2 regions of the Enterococcus sp. BWT-B8 genome follow, and region 1 is predicted to be linked to the other one. Evidence: predicted binding sites of a transcription regulator. Region 1 holds the regulator's gene; the other holds the start of a gene.

The links. Region 1 encodes HrcA, which represses chaperone genes, less so after heat shock. Its sites were predicted from a motif close to TTAGCACTCNNNNNNNNNGAGTGCTAA; they were not measured.
Region 2: the regulator HrcA is predicted to act here: its motif matches at 6,052-6,078, upstream of groES (co-chaperone GroES).

Annotation. Positions count from the first base shown of each region.
Region 1 is NZ_JAJDJV010000001.1:695,429-703,919, forward strand. It holds gene LI951_RS03120 (pyridoxamine 5'-phosphate oxidase family protein) at 379-801, opposite strand; gene LI951_RS03125 (helix-turn-helix transcriptional regulator) at 939-1,874, shown strand; gene dnaJ (molecular chaperone DnaJ) at 2,121-3,293, opposite strand; gene dnaK (molecular chaperone DnaK) at 3,617-5,446, opposite strand; gene grpE (nucleotide exchange factor GrpE) at 5,513-6,058, opposite strand; gene hrcA (heat-inducible transcriptional repressor HrcA) at 6,121-7,164, opposite strand; gene hemW (radical SAM family heme chaperone HemW) at 7,334-8,491, opposite strand, start outside.
Region 2 is NZ_JAJDJV010000006.1:66,163-74,653, reverse strand. It holds gene LI951_RS07495 (choline/carnitine O-acyltransferase) at 136-1,935, shown strand; gene LI951_RS07490 (ABC-F family ATP-binding cassette domain-containing protein) at 2,042-3,976, opposite strand; gene LI951_RS07485 (redox-sensing transcriptional repressor Rex) at 4,176-4,832, shown strand; gene LI951_RS07480 (CPBP family intramembrane glutamic endopeptidase) at 4,959-5,624, opposite strand; gene LI951_RS07475 (hypothetical protein) at 5,696-5,872, opposite strand; gene groES (co-chaperone GroES) at 6,113-6,397, shown strand; gene groL (chaperonin GroEL) at 6,448-8,076, shown strand; gene LI951_RS07460 (hypothetical protein) at 8,446-8,491, shown strand, end outside.

The DNA of each region.
Region 1 (8,491 bases):
GCTTTTGGAATTTCAAAATGCTCAAATCGAAGCTTTAAACAATTTCTCTGCTAAAATTGAGAAAGAATGACTGCATTTGACGGCAATGATTGTCTTACCGATAAATATCTACTACCTTTTCGATAGGAAATAAAATCAGATGCCAATTGAAACAAATAGGCACTGCCTGCAACACCTTATCCAATTCCCATGAATTTTTGATGAGGCTCCTCGTCTTCAAACTTACCTTTGGCGTATAATAAATCAGCGCTCCCCCTTCTTTCATCCGCTCAAGTGGTGCCTATTTACCCTACATAACTGGCAAAAGCCCCCTGCCATTCCCAATTCCACATATTCCTTTGATACCACACCTATCCAATAGCTCACATTAAGTGCTCCTTAAATAACGATTTCTTCTCTTATTTCCATCCCGGAAATAACTACTGCTTTATTAAAACTGAGTTCAAAAACAACAATATGCTCAGCAGAATTATCAATTATCTCCGCATAAAATGGAAATTTTTTGATCAACGGATCTGCTATGTCCTTTAATGAACGCTCACTTCGTTTCGCTCTTCCTTCAAGTACCCGAACATGCGCGTCATCTCCTTCACCTACTATTGTTGTAAAAGAAATTTTAGAGTTCACACTCATTTCGTTCACCTTGTCATTTCCTTCAAAGGTTGAGAAATAAACTACTTTTCTTTCCGGTGAGTAAAGAAAATTAACAATCCTCACATTCGGCTGCTCTGCTACACTGGTTGCCAGTGCAATTTCCTGTTGCTCTGCCATCACTTCTTCAAATATTTTCTTGAAATCCATTGTTCATTCCTCCAATTTTTACTCTCATTTCGTTTGATACAAAGCAATCTTATCAAAGGAACCTTGACATCTATTTGTCAGGGTTTTATTCTTTATTTAAAGAATATCCACATTCTCATTTGAAATAGGAGGTTAAAATGAAAAGTGAACGCCTGCTTGCCATCACAATGCTTTTATTGGAACAGGAACAAATCACTGCGCCAAAACTGGCAGAAATATTTGAAGTTTCTGTTCGAACAATTTATCGAGATATAGACTCACTTAGTCAGGCTGGAATTCCAGTTGCTGCTCTTCCCGGAAGCAATGGCGGGATTCGTATTATGGAGAATTATAAATTTGACCAGCATTTTTTTACTACCTCTGATTTAGTCTCACTCCTAAACGGTCTGAACAACCTGAATAAACATCTTAATCTGAAGCATTCCCCTTATACAATAGAAAAATTGAAATCATTGATACCAAAAGCAGTAAAAAATGAAATCGAAATGAAGTCTGATCAACTGGTCATTGATGTGACACCATGGATTAGGAGCGAGCTGTCTGCTGCATCAATAGAAATCATCCAACAGGCACTGGAAAAGGATCAGATTCTATCCATTGATTACGAAAATCGATCTGGCAATCATTCCAGCAGATTGATTGAACCTTATCGATTAATCCTAAAAGAATCAAGCTGGTATGTCCAGGCCTACTGTCTGCAAAAAGAAGAATTCCGAATTTTTAAATTGTCCAGAATAAAAAAAATATCAATTGTCGATAAAATATTCAAAAAACGAACCCCTCCCCCAGCAGCTTTGGGGAAACGTGTTATAAACGAAAAGAAGTTTGTACCTCTGCTGCTTGAAGTCGATTATTCAATCAAAGACAAACTGGCAGAACGTTTTAACGACCTTCAATTTGTCTCTCAAAAGGACTCTGATCGGTTTCTTGTAGAATTTCCGTATTTTATGACAGATGATTACGGCTATCACATGCTCTTGGGCTTTGGAACAAAATGTAAATGCCTGAAACCTGAATTTGTTCAAAAAGAACTTGTCAGCCGGATGAAAGAGATGTTGGCATTCTATGAATAAGAATTTACAGTTGTTATCTATACGCTATGAAAAAATATACATTTGTTCTCCAATTATGATAAAAATAAAAAATCTATTCTGCAAAATTTCTCTCTCAAGAAACTGCTGAAAATGCCCCTTCCTTCACGGCAATTTAGTATGACGAGTTTTTTATAATCCAAAACAGAAAAAGGCCGAATCAGAATATGTATATCCTGATTTGACCTTTTCTATTTTACATCAATTAACAGATTGTTCATCAATCGATTATTTCTTTTTCTTGCTGCCAAAAGCATCTTTCATCTTATCGAAAAAGCCTTCTTCCTGCTGTTCACTGATTTCCTGACCGCCAGCCTTCGCAAAAGCACGCAATGCGTCTCTTTGCTCTTCACTCAGATTCTTAGGAGTAATTAGTTTAACTTTCACATGCTGGTCGCCGCTGCTGCCTCCGCGTAAACGTGGTGCACCTTTTCCACGTAATCGGAAGTTTGTACCTGTCTGTGTACCTGCTGGAATTTTCAGCTTCACATCTCCATGCACGGTTGGAACCTGAACTTCATCTCCCAGTGCAGCCTGTACAAAGCTTAACGGTAGTTCATAATAGATTTCAGCCCCATCACGATCAAAAATATTGCTTTCCTCTACATGGAACACAACATACAGATCACCGTAAGGTCCGCCGTTCATTCCGGCTTCTCCCTGATTAGCCAAACGCATTTGCTGACCATCTTCCACACCAGCCGGCACTGTGACTTTTACACGATGCGCCTTTTTCTCATGACCTGAGCCATGACAGGTTGGACACGGCTCTTTAATTTCTTTCCCTGTTCCGCGGCAGACATCACAAGTCTGACGGCTCATTACACGACCAAGCGGCGTTTGACGTTCTACATTGATACTTCCTGAACCATGACACTTATGACAAGTCTCAGGTTGCGTCCCCGGCTTTGCTCCATTTCCGTGACAAGTTCCGCAGACATCTTCTCGCTTATACTTTATCTCTTTTTCAACACCAAAAATTGCTTCTTCAAATTTCAATTGAATCGTATATTGAAGATCTGATCCCTGTCTGGGAGCAGCAGGATCAACAGAACGACCGCCACCGCCTCCAAAGAATGAATCAAAAATATCTTCGAAACCACCGAATCCTCCAGTACTGCTGAATCCGCCGCCTCCAAATCCACCGAATCCGCCAGCTCCGCCGCCAAAGTTTGGATCGGTTCCTGCATGACCATATTGATCATAGGCCGCTTTCTTCTGCGCATCGCTTAATACTTCATACGCTTCCGAAATTTCTTTAAACTTTTCCTCAGCATCTGCTTCCTGATTGATATCCGGATGGTATTTTTTGGAAAGCTTTCGATAAGCCTTTTTTATTTCATCATCTGAAGCACCCTTGGACAATCCCAATACTTCATAGTAATCTCGTTTCGTAGCCATTGGCTTCCCTCCAACTAGTAATTCCTTCACAGTCTTATATTCAGACTGCACATCTGTTTAAATCTGAACAGCTGCTGTTGAAAAATAGCTATTCTTTTCAATTCAATACAGCCTCTTAACAACTAAAGTACCGTTGTTATCATAACATAATTCAGATAAAACCTAAATACATTTATGTAAAATAAGGAGACTGCCGCTTATTCAATTGAACGAAAAGATTCATGAAAAATGTTGTTCAGAACGAACATCGGGACAGAAGCTGCTATTCACTTCTGTCCCAACCTCTTTCCCGACCTCTTTACATTCTATTGTCCATTCAATAATTAGTCTTCGTCTTTTTCTACTTCTTCAAAGTCTGCATCCACCACATCATCTGCTCCGCTTTGTGCTTCTTCAGGGTTTTCCTGTGCTTGTTGCTGAGCAGCCTGTTCATAAAGCTTCACAGTCAGATTTTGAACGATTTCGTTTAGTGAATCACGTTTTTCTTTCATTAGTTCGATATCATTCGCTTCTACAGTAGCTTTCAGTTCATCACGAGCTTCTTCTGCTTTCTTCACTTCATCTGCATCTACTTTACCTTCAAGTTCTTTCAATGTTTTATCAACAGTGAACAGCAACGCATCTACATCGTTACGCAAATCAACTTCTTCTTTACGCAGTTTGTCCGCGTCAGCATTTGCTTCTGCATCCTTAACCATGCGTTCGATTTCTTCATCTGATAAACCTGAAGAAGATTTGATAGTAATAGTTTGTTCTTTTTGTGTACCCAAATCTTTCGCACGTACATTTACAATACCATTTTTGTCGATATCAAAGCTTACTTCGATTTGAGGAACACCACGTGGTGCAGCAGGAATATCTGTTAATTGGAATCTTCCCAGCGTTTTATTATCAGCAGCCATCGGGCGTTCACCTTGAAGAACGTGAATATCTACCGCAGGCTGATTATCAGCAGCTGTTGAGAACACTTGAGATTTACTTGTTGGAATTGTTGTATTACGGTCAATCAGCTTAGTAAACACACCGCCCATTGTTTCAATCCCCAATGATAACGGAGTAACATCAAGTAAAACGACATCTTTCACGTCACCAGTGATTACTCCGCCTTGAATAGCAGCCCCCATTGCCACAACTTCATCCGGGTTCACTGATTTGTTTGGTTCTTTGTTTGTTTCTTTACGTACTGCTTCCACTACTGCTGGAATACGAGTAGAACCACCAACCAAGATTACTTCATCAATGTCTGAAGCTGACAGTGAAGCATCCTTTAATGCCTGACGTACAGGAACTTTTGTGCGTTCTACTAAATCAGCTGTCAATTCATCAAATTTCGCACGTGTTAAATTCATTTCCAAGTGCAATGGACCTGCATCCCCTGCAGTAATAAACGGCAGACTGATTTGTGTACTTGTTACACCTGAAAGATCTTTCTTCGCTTTTTCAGCAGCGTCTTTCAAACGTTGTAACGCCATTTTATCTTTGCCTAAGTCAATACCATTTTCTTTTTTGAATTCTGCAACCATGTAGTCAATGATCTTGTTGTCAAAGTCATCTCCACCAAGGTTGTTATCACCTGAAGTTGACAATACATCGAATACGCCGTCTCCCAGTTCAAGGATAGACACGTCAAATGTACCGCCGCCCAAGTCAAATACCAGGATTTTTTCTTCTTTGTCTGTTTTATCCAAACCATATGCCAATGCAGCTGCAGTAGGTTCATTTACAATACGTTCAACTTCCAGACCGGCAATTTTACCAGCATCTTTAGTCGCTTGACGTTGTGCATCATTAAAGTATGCAGGAACTGTAATAACTGCTTTTTCTACTTTTTCACCAAGATATTCTTCAGCAAAACCCTTTAAATACTGTAGAATCATTGCAGAAATTTCTTGTGGTGTGTAAGACTTGCCTTCTGCTTCTACTTTATAGCCTGCTTCACCCATGTGACGTTTGATAGATGATATAGTGTGAGGGTTTGTCACTGCCTGACGTTTCGCTACTTCACCAACTTGAATTTCACCATTTTTAAATGACACAACTGAAGGTGTTGTACGATTTCCTTCAGGATTGGCAATAATTTTTGCTTCTCCGCCTTCCAATACTGCTACTGCTGAATTTGTTGTACCTAAGTCAATACCGATTATTTTACTCATGTTGCATGTCTCCTGTCTTTTGTTTTTAGTCTTGTTTACTTTTTTTAGTTTTCGATTAATCGTTGATTATTGAGCCACAACTACCATGCTTGCACGAAGTACACGATCATGCAGCTTATAGCCCTTTTGCAGCACTTCGACAATCGTATCCGCCTGAACATCGCCTTCAGCCGGAACTGTCTGTACTGCCTGATGAAGATTTGGGTCAAATGATTCTCCCATTGCAGGAATTTCTTCAATCCCTTCTTCTTTCAGTGCATGAGTAAGGTTTTCAAGAACCATAAAAATTCCTTTTTTTAGGCTGGCTCCTTGTTCATCCTCAACTTCTATTGCCATTGCCCGCTCCAGATTATCCATAGCAGGCAGGATTGCCTTGCCCAGATCCTGAGATCTGTAACGAACCAAAAGCTCGCGTTCGTTTTTAAAACGACTGTTCATGTTCGCAATTTCTGCTCTGGCACGCAGAAACTTATCTTCCATTTCGCTGAGTTCAGCGGTCAGTCTTTCTGTTTCCGTCAGTTCTGTTTCTGTGCTTTCCACTGTTTCAGCAACTGTTTCAGTTTCTTCCGCCGGATTTTGAACCTCATCCTGCGTTTCTTCTTTTTTGCTCAATCTAGCAACTTCCCTTCTCATTTCGCAGACTTATTTTTATTTTTAAGAACAGCATTTTCATCTTACCCATCAAGAAATCGATAGTAAGAACCTAATTGTGAAGCAAGCTCGCCTCTAAAAGCATCAATCAAACTGAACATTCTTGAATAAGGCATACTGGTCGGACCCAATAAAGCAATCGTTCCCTTCCCGTGTCCTGTAACTTCATACGTTGCAGTGATCATGCTCAGATCATCTAGTAAGTTATTTCCAATTTCAGAACCAATTCTAACAGAAATCGGCACATTTACTCCTTCAGAAGTATCCAGTAAAGTGGTCAGTTCTTCTGTATTTTTCATAAATGAATAGACAGATTTCAACTGATCATTATTCATGCTGATACCAAAATCAAGAAGATTAAGCCTTCCACTTACAAATACTTTCTCTTCAAACACATGCCCGAGCATCGAATCAAACAGATTCATCATCCCATCCGGCGTCTGGAAATATCTATGCAGAATCATAGGGATTTCTGTTCTCAAACGATGATAAACAACCAACAACGGTTGTCCCACGAGTTTTTCATTGATAATATTTGTCATTTTCTCTAAATCTTCACTTGAAACTGAAGCAGGAATCGAAAATACTTTACTCTCCGCATTTCCCTTATCCGTAACAATGATTGCAACAATTTGTCGCTCATTCAAAGGAACCATTCTGAACCCGGTCAGTTTCTTTTCTTTCACTTCCGGTCCGAGGGAGAAAGCGGTATAGCTGGTCAATTCTGATAAAATACTGGCTGCTTGTTCAATAATATCATTAATTTCTCTAACTTCCGAACCAAACGACTGACGAATTTGGCTTAACTCATCTGGCGCCATTTTAGTCGGTTGAAGCAAATGGTCCACATAGTAGCGATATCCCATCAGCGAAGGGACTCTCCCAGAAGAGGAATGCGTCTTTAGTAGAAGACCATGTTCTTCCAATGCTTTCATGTCATTACGAATTGTAGCAGAACTGGATTTGATCCCATCCTCCAACAATTTCTTAGACCCCACAGGATGACCTGTAGTTGTATAGTGTTGGATGATAAGCCTTAATATATCTTTTTGTCTTTCTGTAAGCATATATACCACCCTTCATTAGCACTCCTATTTAACGAGTGCTAATACAAATACTAATATAGCAAGTTCTCTAAGAATTGTCAAGAAAAAAACAGAGAAAGTTAGCACTCTTGTCGATCGAGTGCTAACTTTCTCTGCGGTCAGTTATTTCTCTTATAAAAACTGAAAATTTTCAATCAAGAAGAAAAGCTTCAAAGGCTTCGTTACCAATATATAAGCCTTTAGCTGTCAGCTGAAGGGAATCTGGATTTTCAATCACCAGTCCAGCCTGAACCAGCTCTTGAACAACCGAACCATAGATTTTTTCTATTGAAGTATTGAATTTTTCTTCAAAACGTTTCTTGCTCACACCTGCAAGCTTTCTCAGCCCTAAAAACATTTCTTCTTCAATTTGATTATTTAAGGTGAGTTCTTCCCTTTCTAAAACAGGAAGATTGTCCTTTCGTAAAGGCTCCAAATAATGTTGAATGGGACCAAAATTCCTGTAGCGAACATCGCCCAGATAGCCGCTTGCTCCTGCACCGAATCCATAATAATGCTCATTATTCCAATAAACAAGATTATGCTGGCTCTCCTTTCCTTTCAACGCAAAATTACTAACCTCGTATTGATGACGTCCGGACTTTGCCATCATCGCAATTGTTTCTTCAAACATTCCTGCTTCTGCATCTTCATCTGGTAAGGTTAACCGCCCTTGTCTGACCCAATTCATAAACATTGTCTTGTTCTCCAAGATAAGTGAGTACAAGGAGTAATGCGGTAAATCCAGTTCAATTGCTTTTTGAAGCGTATCTTGAAACCCTCTAATTGTTTGTCCTGGCAGTGCATAAATCAAATCAATACTAACATTTTCAAAATTTTCTTTCTCCAAAAATGCCATCGTTTTGTATACATCTTCTGCTGTGTGCTTTCTCCCAATTTTCTTCAGCAGCTGATTATCAAATGTTTGCACCCCCATTGATAATCTGTTTACTCCATAATTCTTCATTACACGCAGCTTTTCAACCGTTATATCACCTGGGTTCGCTTCTACTGTAAATTCTTTTTTATCATTAAACGGTAAAAGTTCTCTTATTCCTGAAAGCAGTCGATCCAATTGCCCCGCTGATAAAGAGGTTGGTGTACCCCCGCCTATGTAAATAGTTTCAACTGGTCTCCCAGAATTTTTAATAGTGGTCAGCCTAATTTCTTTTAGCAATGCGTCTATATACTCATCTACCGGCTGTCCTTCAAGAAAAACTTTATTAAAGTCACAATAGTAGCAAATATGTTCACAAAAGGGAATGTGAATGTAAGCTGAGACCTTACTGTTACTGGGTTTGTCATTTTT
Region 2 (8,491 bases), on a different contig from region 1:
AAAAACCTGCATAATAAAGAATAGACGGTTTTGTACTTTTGATGTGATTCTTTTTTACTGTGACTGTCATGAATAGAGGATTCACTGGTATAATAAATAGTTGAATGAATACTTACAAAAGAAGGAGCTGAATCAATGAAACGATATAAAGAAGAGTTGCGTCCTCTATTGAAGAAACTGCCTGTTCCTGTGTTGGAAGATACATTGGAAGAAGCTGTCGAATGGGCGGCTCCGTTTTTGACGGATGAAGAGATGGATGGATTTAGACAAATTATCCGGCAGTTTGCTGAAGCAGAGGGAATGGTACTTCAAGCACGCTTGAATGAATATTGCGACAAAGGAACAGACAGCTGGCTTGCTCCGTTCTGGGAGGAGAACTATTTGGCTTTGCAGGGACATTTGCAAACCCAATCTAATTTTGCTTTAGTTATCAATCCGAAATACCATAAGCATCTTGCTTCACGTGCTGAGAAGGCTGCCGGTGTCATCTGCTCTCTGGTAAAAAATTGTCAAGATTACTATGAAGAGCGTTTTCCGCTGGATTATACTCGTAAAAATGAGCATTTGGATATGTCATTTTATGGGAACTTTTATGGCAACTGCCGGATTCCGGGCGAATTTGGTGATTCTTTCTATAAAGCAGCAAAACCATCTAGACATGTTATAGTTGTAAATGACGGCTGCTATTATCAACTTGAGGTCATTAATGATGCCGGCCAGATGCATTCTCAGGATTCAATATTAGCAATGATTCATTTCATTCTGACTAAGGATAATTATTCAGATGAAGCCGAAAAGAATTTAGCTTACTCTACAGGGGTTAAAAGAAACGAGGCGGGTCATGTCTATCGGCTGTTAAAAAAATATCCGGAAAATGCTGAGAATCTGGCAATGATTGAACATTCTTTATTTATGCTGTCTTTTAATGCCGGTGATGATATGACGGAAAATGGGCGGATTTCAACTATGCTGCTGGATGGAAAAGATCAGTTTTATACGAAAACTATCCAGGCAATCATTACAGAGAATGGCGGGATTGGTTTTAATATGGAGCATACAGCGGTTGATGGTGTTCCGGCGATGAATTTGCTGACCCAAGTATTTAAGCAGTTAAATTCTATTGATTTCAGTAAAGCTGCTGCTGACCAAAAGCTCGCTGAACAAAATATACCAGTAAGATTGAACTGGCATTTGACTGATGAAATCAGCGCAGAGCTGGTAAAATGTAAGGAATTGACAGAAGCTGAAAATAATTCCTGCAGTATTCAACGACTAGTTTTGGACTACGTTGGAAAAGAACAAATAAAGGCATTTAAAATCAGTCCGGATGCTCTTTTTCACATGGCATTGGCAGTTGCTCAGCAGAGAGTATTCGATGAGTTGAAATCTGTATATGAGCCTGTTGCTATGAGAGAATTTTATCAGGGAAGGACCGAGTGTGCCCGTTCTGTCAGTTTGGAAAAAAAGAAGTTTGCTGAAGCATTTGTCAACAGGAAGAAGGAATCAGCTCAGGATAATTTGAGTTTATATAAGCTGTTTATGAGTGGTATAGAAGCTCATTCCAAGCGTATCAGCAGGTGCCAAGAAGGGCTGGGGGTAGAACGACATCTTTTCGGACTGCAGAAAATGACTGATGCAAAGGTGGAAGCGGAGTATTTTTTCTCTTCTGACGGTATTCAAAAAATCAGTCAAAATTTTATTTCTACAACAGGAATTCCTTCTGACTTACTGGAATCGTTTAGTTTTGGACCAGTAGAACAGGATGGTTTTGGCTTGTATTACGGTATTCTTGAAAATCGTATTGCCCTGACCATTTCATCTAGAAAAGAGCTGACAGAAAAAGCGATGCAGCTGCTGGATGCGATCGATCAGGCAATAACGGAGCTGCTTGACTTGGCGGCTGATCAGAAAATAAACACAGCTGTTAATTTTTAATCTGCTGAAAAGAAAATAGCTATAGAAAAATACTGAAGTTTCTGGATACAACTGCTCGACAGCTGTTGCTTAAACCTCAGTATTTTTAGTATGTTTCAGAGTGGAATCAAGACTCCATTTCCTCCAGCTCAAGGCTCAACTCTTCCCAAGTATTAAGGAGCTCTTCTTGTTTCGCTTGTGCCTCTTCCAGCTGTGTATTTAGTTTTATTAAAAGGACATGATCTTCAGTTGAATCAGGCTGACTCATCTCTGTTTCAAGTATATGAATTGTTTTATCCACTTCAGCCGTCATCTCTTCAATCTGAATAATTTTTCTCTTCAGAGTCCTTAAGAGTTTCTGAGACTCTTTATTTTGATAAAAATCTGATTTATTCGTCGGAATGGTTACCCCTTTTTGGTCTTTGACAGCTACCAAAGCAGCGAGCTCTTCTTCCTCTTTTTTCTTTTCCAGATAATAATCATAGTCACCAAGGTACAGCTTGCTGCCTTTTTCTGACAGTTCAATTACCTTCGTTGCAATCCGGTTAATAAAATAGCGGTCATGAGAAACGAAAAGCAAGGTTCCTTCATAATCAATCAGTGCATTTTCGAGTACTTCCTTGTTGTCAATATCCAAATGGTTGGTCGGCTCATCAAGAATCAAAAAGTTTTCTTTATTCATTGACAGTTTTGCCAGAGCGACTCGGGCTTTTTCTCCACCGCTGAGTAAAGGAATGGTTTTATCCACATCATTTCCGCTGAACAGAAAGCTTCCAAGTACATTACGGATATCTTTCTCAGGTGTTGTCGGATGCTCATCCCATAATTCTGCAAGAACCGTTTTGTTTCCATGAAGATTCGCCTGCTCCTGATCGTAGTAGCCGATTGAGACATTTGTTCCCAGAGAAACAGAGCCTTTAATAAACGGAAGCTCACCGATAATTGATTTCAGCAGCGTGGATTTGCCAATCCCGTTAGGTCCAACTAAAGCAATAGCCTCCTGTCTGCGAATATCCATGTTAATTGGGGCAGAAAGTATCTTTTCAGCATAACCAATCGCTCCATTTTCCAATTGAAGGACAACATTGCCGGAAGTTTTTTCGATATCAAAAAGAAAGTGCGCCGATTTCTCATCACCTTGAGGTCGATCTAAACGGTCCATTTTTTCAAGGACTTTACGCCGACTTTGTGCACGCTTGGTTGTAGAGGCTCTGACAAGATTACGGGCAACAAAATCTTCCAGCTTGTTAATTTCAGTTTGCTGTTTTTCAAATGCTTTCCACTCACTCGCCAGCTTTTCAGCCTTCAGTTTTAAATAGGTTGAATAATTACCTTTGTAGTGGTGCATCTTTCTTCTGCTTAATTCATAAATTTCAGTTACAACTTTATCCAGAAAATAACGGTCATGGGAAACGATCAGTAAAGCACCGGAATAGTTCGGCAGATAGTTTTCCAGCCAGGACAGGGTTTCGATGTCCAGATGGTTGGTTGGTTCGTCCAAAATTAGAAGATCAGGTTTTTGCAGCAGCATTCTCGCCAACGCCAGACGTGTCTTCTGTCCGCCAGAAAGAGAATTGATGGAGCGATCATAAAAACTGCTGTCAAATCCAAATCCATGGAGGACAGAACGAATTTCATTTTCTATGCCATAGCCATTTTGATCAGCAAATTCCTGCTGCAGACGATCATATTCTTTTAGGATAGGCGGATAGTCTGAACTCTCGGGATCTGTTTCACTGATTATTTGCTCTAACTCGTGCATTCTTTTTTCCATTGCAGTTATTGCTGCAAATGTCAGCAGCATTTCAGCCCAAACGCTCTTTTCAGAATCAAGTCCTGTATCTTGGGCCAAATATCCCAAGGTTGAGGTTTTGCTTTTGGAAATTGTTCCGGCATCAGGAGTTTCTGTGCCGGCGATTATTTTCAGCAGTGTGGACTTGCCGGCTCCGTTCCGTCCAACTAAAGCAATTCGGCTGTTGTCCGCCACTTCCATCTGTATGTTTTCAAACAAAGTCTCAGCACCAAAATAGCGGGCAATCTGATTTGCTTGTAATAAAATCATTATGCTGTCCTCATTTCGTAGTAATCCCTATCAGTGTAGCATAAAATAACGAAAAATTCAGTTTGATGAAACAGCTGTTTCGTATTTTTTTTATTATAGTATGAAATAAAAAATAATTATGAGCAGTAACATTGCTTTTTGTTCAGAGTAACTGCTATTATTACTATTAGAGGAGATTTAAATAGTTGGAGGTATGAATGTGAAAGATCAAACGATTCCAAGAGCCACTGCACGCAGGCTCCCTTTATATTATCGGTACTTAAGAATTTTGTATGATGCAGGAAAGAACAAGGTTTCTTCAACTGAGCTGAGTGAAGCAGTCCAAGTTGACAGTGCAACTATTCGCCGTGATTTTTCCTATTTTGGAGAACTGGGCAAAAGAGGTTACGGATATGATGTCGAAAATTTGATGAATTTTTTTGGTAAAACACTGAATGATGATGAACTGACAAATGTCGCACTGATTGGTGTGGGGAATTTGGGCAGCGCACTTCTGAAATATAAATTTCATCAAAGCAACAGCATTAGAGTGAGCTGTGCGTTTGACATTAATGAGGATATTGTCGGAAGAATTGTGGATGGTGTACCTGTTTACCCGATTGAAGATATGCTGGAGCAAATTAAAATGCAGCAGATTGAAGTTGCAATTTTAACACTGCCTGCACGTAAAGCTCAGGATATAGTAAATCAGTTGGCAGAAGCTGGAATCAAAGGGATACTAAACTTTACTATCGCCCGCCTGGCAGCTCCGTCACACGTATTGATTCAAAATGTTGATTTAACCAATGAGCTGCAGACATTGATTTATTTCCTGCATAATGATGAGAAATTAATTGATGTGGAAGAATCAGAATAATTAGTGTTGCAAAAGCAAATATGAAGCAAACAAAAAGGAGTCGTTGCCCGAACTGAAAAATGTTCTGGAAAAGATTCCTTTTTTGGTGTTTGCTTTTTCTTTTTAGATAACAAAACAGCTCTCAAATCATTGTGGGAGGTCCAGCAATCCATAATGAACAATGAGCTGTAGAATAATGACTAATGTATTCATTCCGCAATGTGCAATAACGGAAGTCCAAATTTTTCCGGTCATTTTATAAAGGATGGTAAAAAATAAACCAAGGAAGAAATAAACAAAATAATTTCCATCCATATGAATCACGGAAAACAGTATAGAGCTGATCACAGCAGCAAGCCAAAATCCTGTTTTAGGAAATGTAAACAAGTCAATCAATGAACGGCGAAAGACAAATTCTTCCATAATAGGACCGCCAATGGCCGTAGCAAGGATAAACAGTTTATTTTCTACAATAACAGAGATGATGCTTTCTGTATTTTCCGAGCTGGGCTGAGTGTTTGTGATTGCCATTTGTATCCCCATAATGAGTGCTTGAAGAATTAATGCAATAAATATTCCGCTAATTCCCAGAAGTAAAATAAATACGGGTGAAGTTAATTTCCCTTCCTGCTCAATTTCTATTTTTGAATGATTTCTAAAATAAAGAAAAATCATTGCAGCAGCGCCCAGAACATACGCAAATGTCGACCATAAAATGACGATTTGCTGAGAAGCACCAGCCAATGCCAGCGGTGAGAGAAAAATAACGAAATAGAGCAAAGTGATAGTGATACTGGTTTTCTTTTTAGCCATGAAGATCCTCCCTTATTTAACAATTAGTAAGAGTATATCATACAAAAGTAATCTTTGGTAAAGAGGTTCTTCTATTTTTTGTCACGATAGCCAAGAAATAGAAAAATGAATATCGCAAAAAATAAAGCTTCCCATAAAGTGGTCGTCCAATTGATGGTTCTGTCTACTCTAAAGAAAATGTTTCCGATATTTGCAACGAGTAGATAAATAATTGTTAAAAGAGCAGTTTGTATTATACGCTGTCTCATAGCATAAACTCCTTTTTCTTTATTTTATTAAGGATACTTTTCTTCTTCTAGTTTATCATGAAGCTGCTGAAAAGTTTAATTGAAAGATAACGAAAGAGGGAATTAGATAAGAAAGGTAAAATTTTCTGTTCAAAAGACTTGCAAAGCAGAAGAGAAATGAGTATTATAAATAGTGTGAGTTAGCACTCGATTATCAAGAGTGCTAATGTATGTAAAATTATTATTATGGAGGGATTTATTGTGTTAAAACCATTAGGCGATCGCGTCATTCTTGAAGTCGCGGAAGAAGAAGAAAAAACAGTGGGAGGCATCGTTTTAGCTTCAGCTGCAAAAGAAAAGCCACAGACTGGAACTGTTATCGCAGTTGGCGAAGGCCGTATTCTTGATAACGGTACAAAAGTTCCTGCAGAAGTTAAAGAAGGCGATACCGTAATGTTTGAAAAGTATTCTGGAACAGAAGTTAAATATGAAGGAAAAGAGTATTTAATCGTTTCCGGAAAAGATATTATCGCAGTTGTAGAGTAAATTTTTAAGTAGAAGATAGTATTAAAAAAATAAAATAAGGTGGGAAAATCATGGCAAAAGAAATTAAATTTTCAGAAGATGCCCGTGCGGCAATGCTTCGCGGTGTTGATATTTTAGCAGATACAGTGAAAGTGACTTTAGGGCCTAAAGGTCGTAATGTAGTTTTGGAAAAATCTTTCGGTTCTCCACTGATCACAAATGATGGTGTGACGATTGCAAAAGAAATCGAGCTGGAAGATCATTTTGAAAACATGGGAGCAAAGCTGGTTTCAGAAGTTGCTTCTAAAACAAATGATATTGCTGGTGACGGAACAACAACTGCCACAGTATTAACTCAGGCAATTGTTCGTGAAGGGTTGAAAAATGTAACTGCGGGAGCTAATCCTTTAGGGATTCGCCGCGGTATTGAGTTGGCAACAAAAACTGCAGTAGAAGAACTGCACAATATTTCAACGGTGGTTGATTCAAAAGAAGCGATTGCACAGGTTGCTGCGGTTTCTTCAGGTGATGAAAAAGTGGGTCAGCTGATTGCTGATGCAATGGAAAAAGTCGGCAACGACGGAGTTATCACAATTGAAGAATCAAAAGGAATTGAAACAGAGCTGGACGTTGTTGAAGGAATGCAGTTTGATCGCGGCTATTTATCTCAATATATGGTAACTGACAACGACAAGATGGAAGCTGTTTTGGAAAATCCTTACATTCTGATTACTGACAAGAAAATCTCCAATATTCAGGATATTCTGCCATTGCTGGAACAAATTTTACAGCAATCTCGTCCGTTGCTGATTATTGCTGACGATGTGGATGGCGAAGCATTGCCAACATTGGTATTGAACAAAATTCGCGGAACATTTAATGTTGTTGCAGTAAAAGCACCAGGCTTTGGCGATCGTCGTAAAGCAATGCTTGAAGATATTGCAGTATTAACTGGCGGAACAGTGATCACAGAAGAACTGGGACTTGAATTAAAAGATACAACCATTGAAAATCTTGGTAATGCAAGTAAAGTCGTTGTTGATAAAGACAATACAACTATCGTAGAAGGTGCCGGAGGGAAAGAAGCGATTGAAGCACGCGTTCAATTGATTAAAAACCAAATCGGTGATACTACTTCTGATTTTGATCGTGAAAAACTACAAGAACGTTTAGCTAAATTAGCCGGTGGTGTAGCTGTTGTTAAAGTCGGTGCTGCTACTGAAACAGAATTGAAAGAATTGAAATTGCGAATCGAAGACGCATTGAATGCAACTCGTGCAGCTGTTGAAGAAGGTATGGTATCAGGTGGTGGTACTGCACTGGTGAATGTGATCGGAAAAGTTTCTGAAGTAGAAGTTGAAGGTGACATAGCAACAGGTGTGAAAATCGTTATTCGTGCATTGGAAGAACCAATTCGCCAAATTGCAGAAAATGCTGGTTATGAAGGTTCTGTTATTGTAGACAAACTGAAAAATATCGAATTGGGAACAGGATTCAATGCAGCAAATGGTGAATGGGTAAACATGGTGGAAGCCGGAATCGTTGATCCAACAAAAGTAACTCGTTCTGCATTGCAAAACGCAGCTTCTGTAGCAGCATTACTGCTGACAACTGAAGCAGTTGTTGCAGACAAGCCTGAACCTGCCGGAGCAGCAGCACCGGCTATGGACCCTTCAATGGGAATGGGCGGCATGATGTAAGCAACCTCTAAGAACCTTGAGAAATCAGGGTTCTTTTTAATTTTCTGTTATTTTTAACGGCTTATAGGGCAAAACTTTCTAAAAAAATTATGTAAGCGGGAAATAAGGTTAACCAATCCAGAATTACAACAATCGGCTAAAAGAACCATGGATGCTTTAACAGCCAAAGGTGGGATTACTCGATTAGATGATCTAAAAGGAAAAATACATATTATGATAACTGGATAGATATTTTCAAAAAAAGATACTTACAGGAAGTGATTGAAAAGAAAAAAATTAATATTTTATCAATCTGTAAGTTATTTATTGTTTATAATAAGAAAGGCACAGCGTATCATTTGTATGAAGTAAAAAATAAAGGAGTAATATATGAGGCAAGTATGGGACAAAATTTTATTGATACCTATTATAGGTA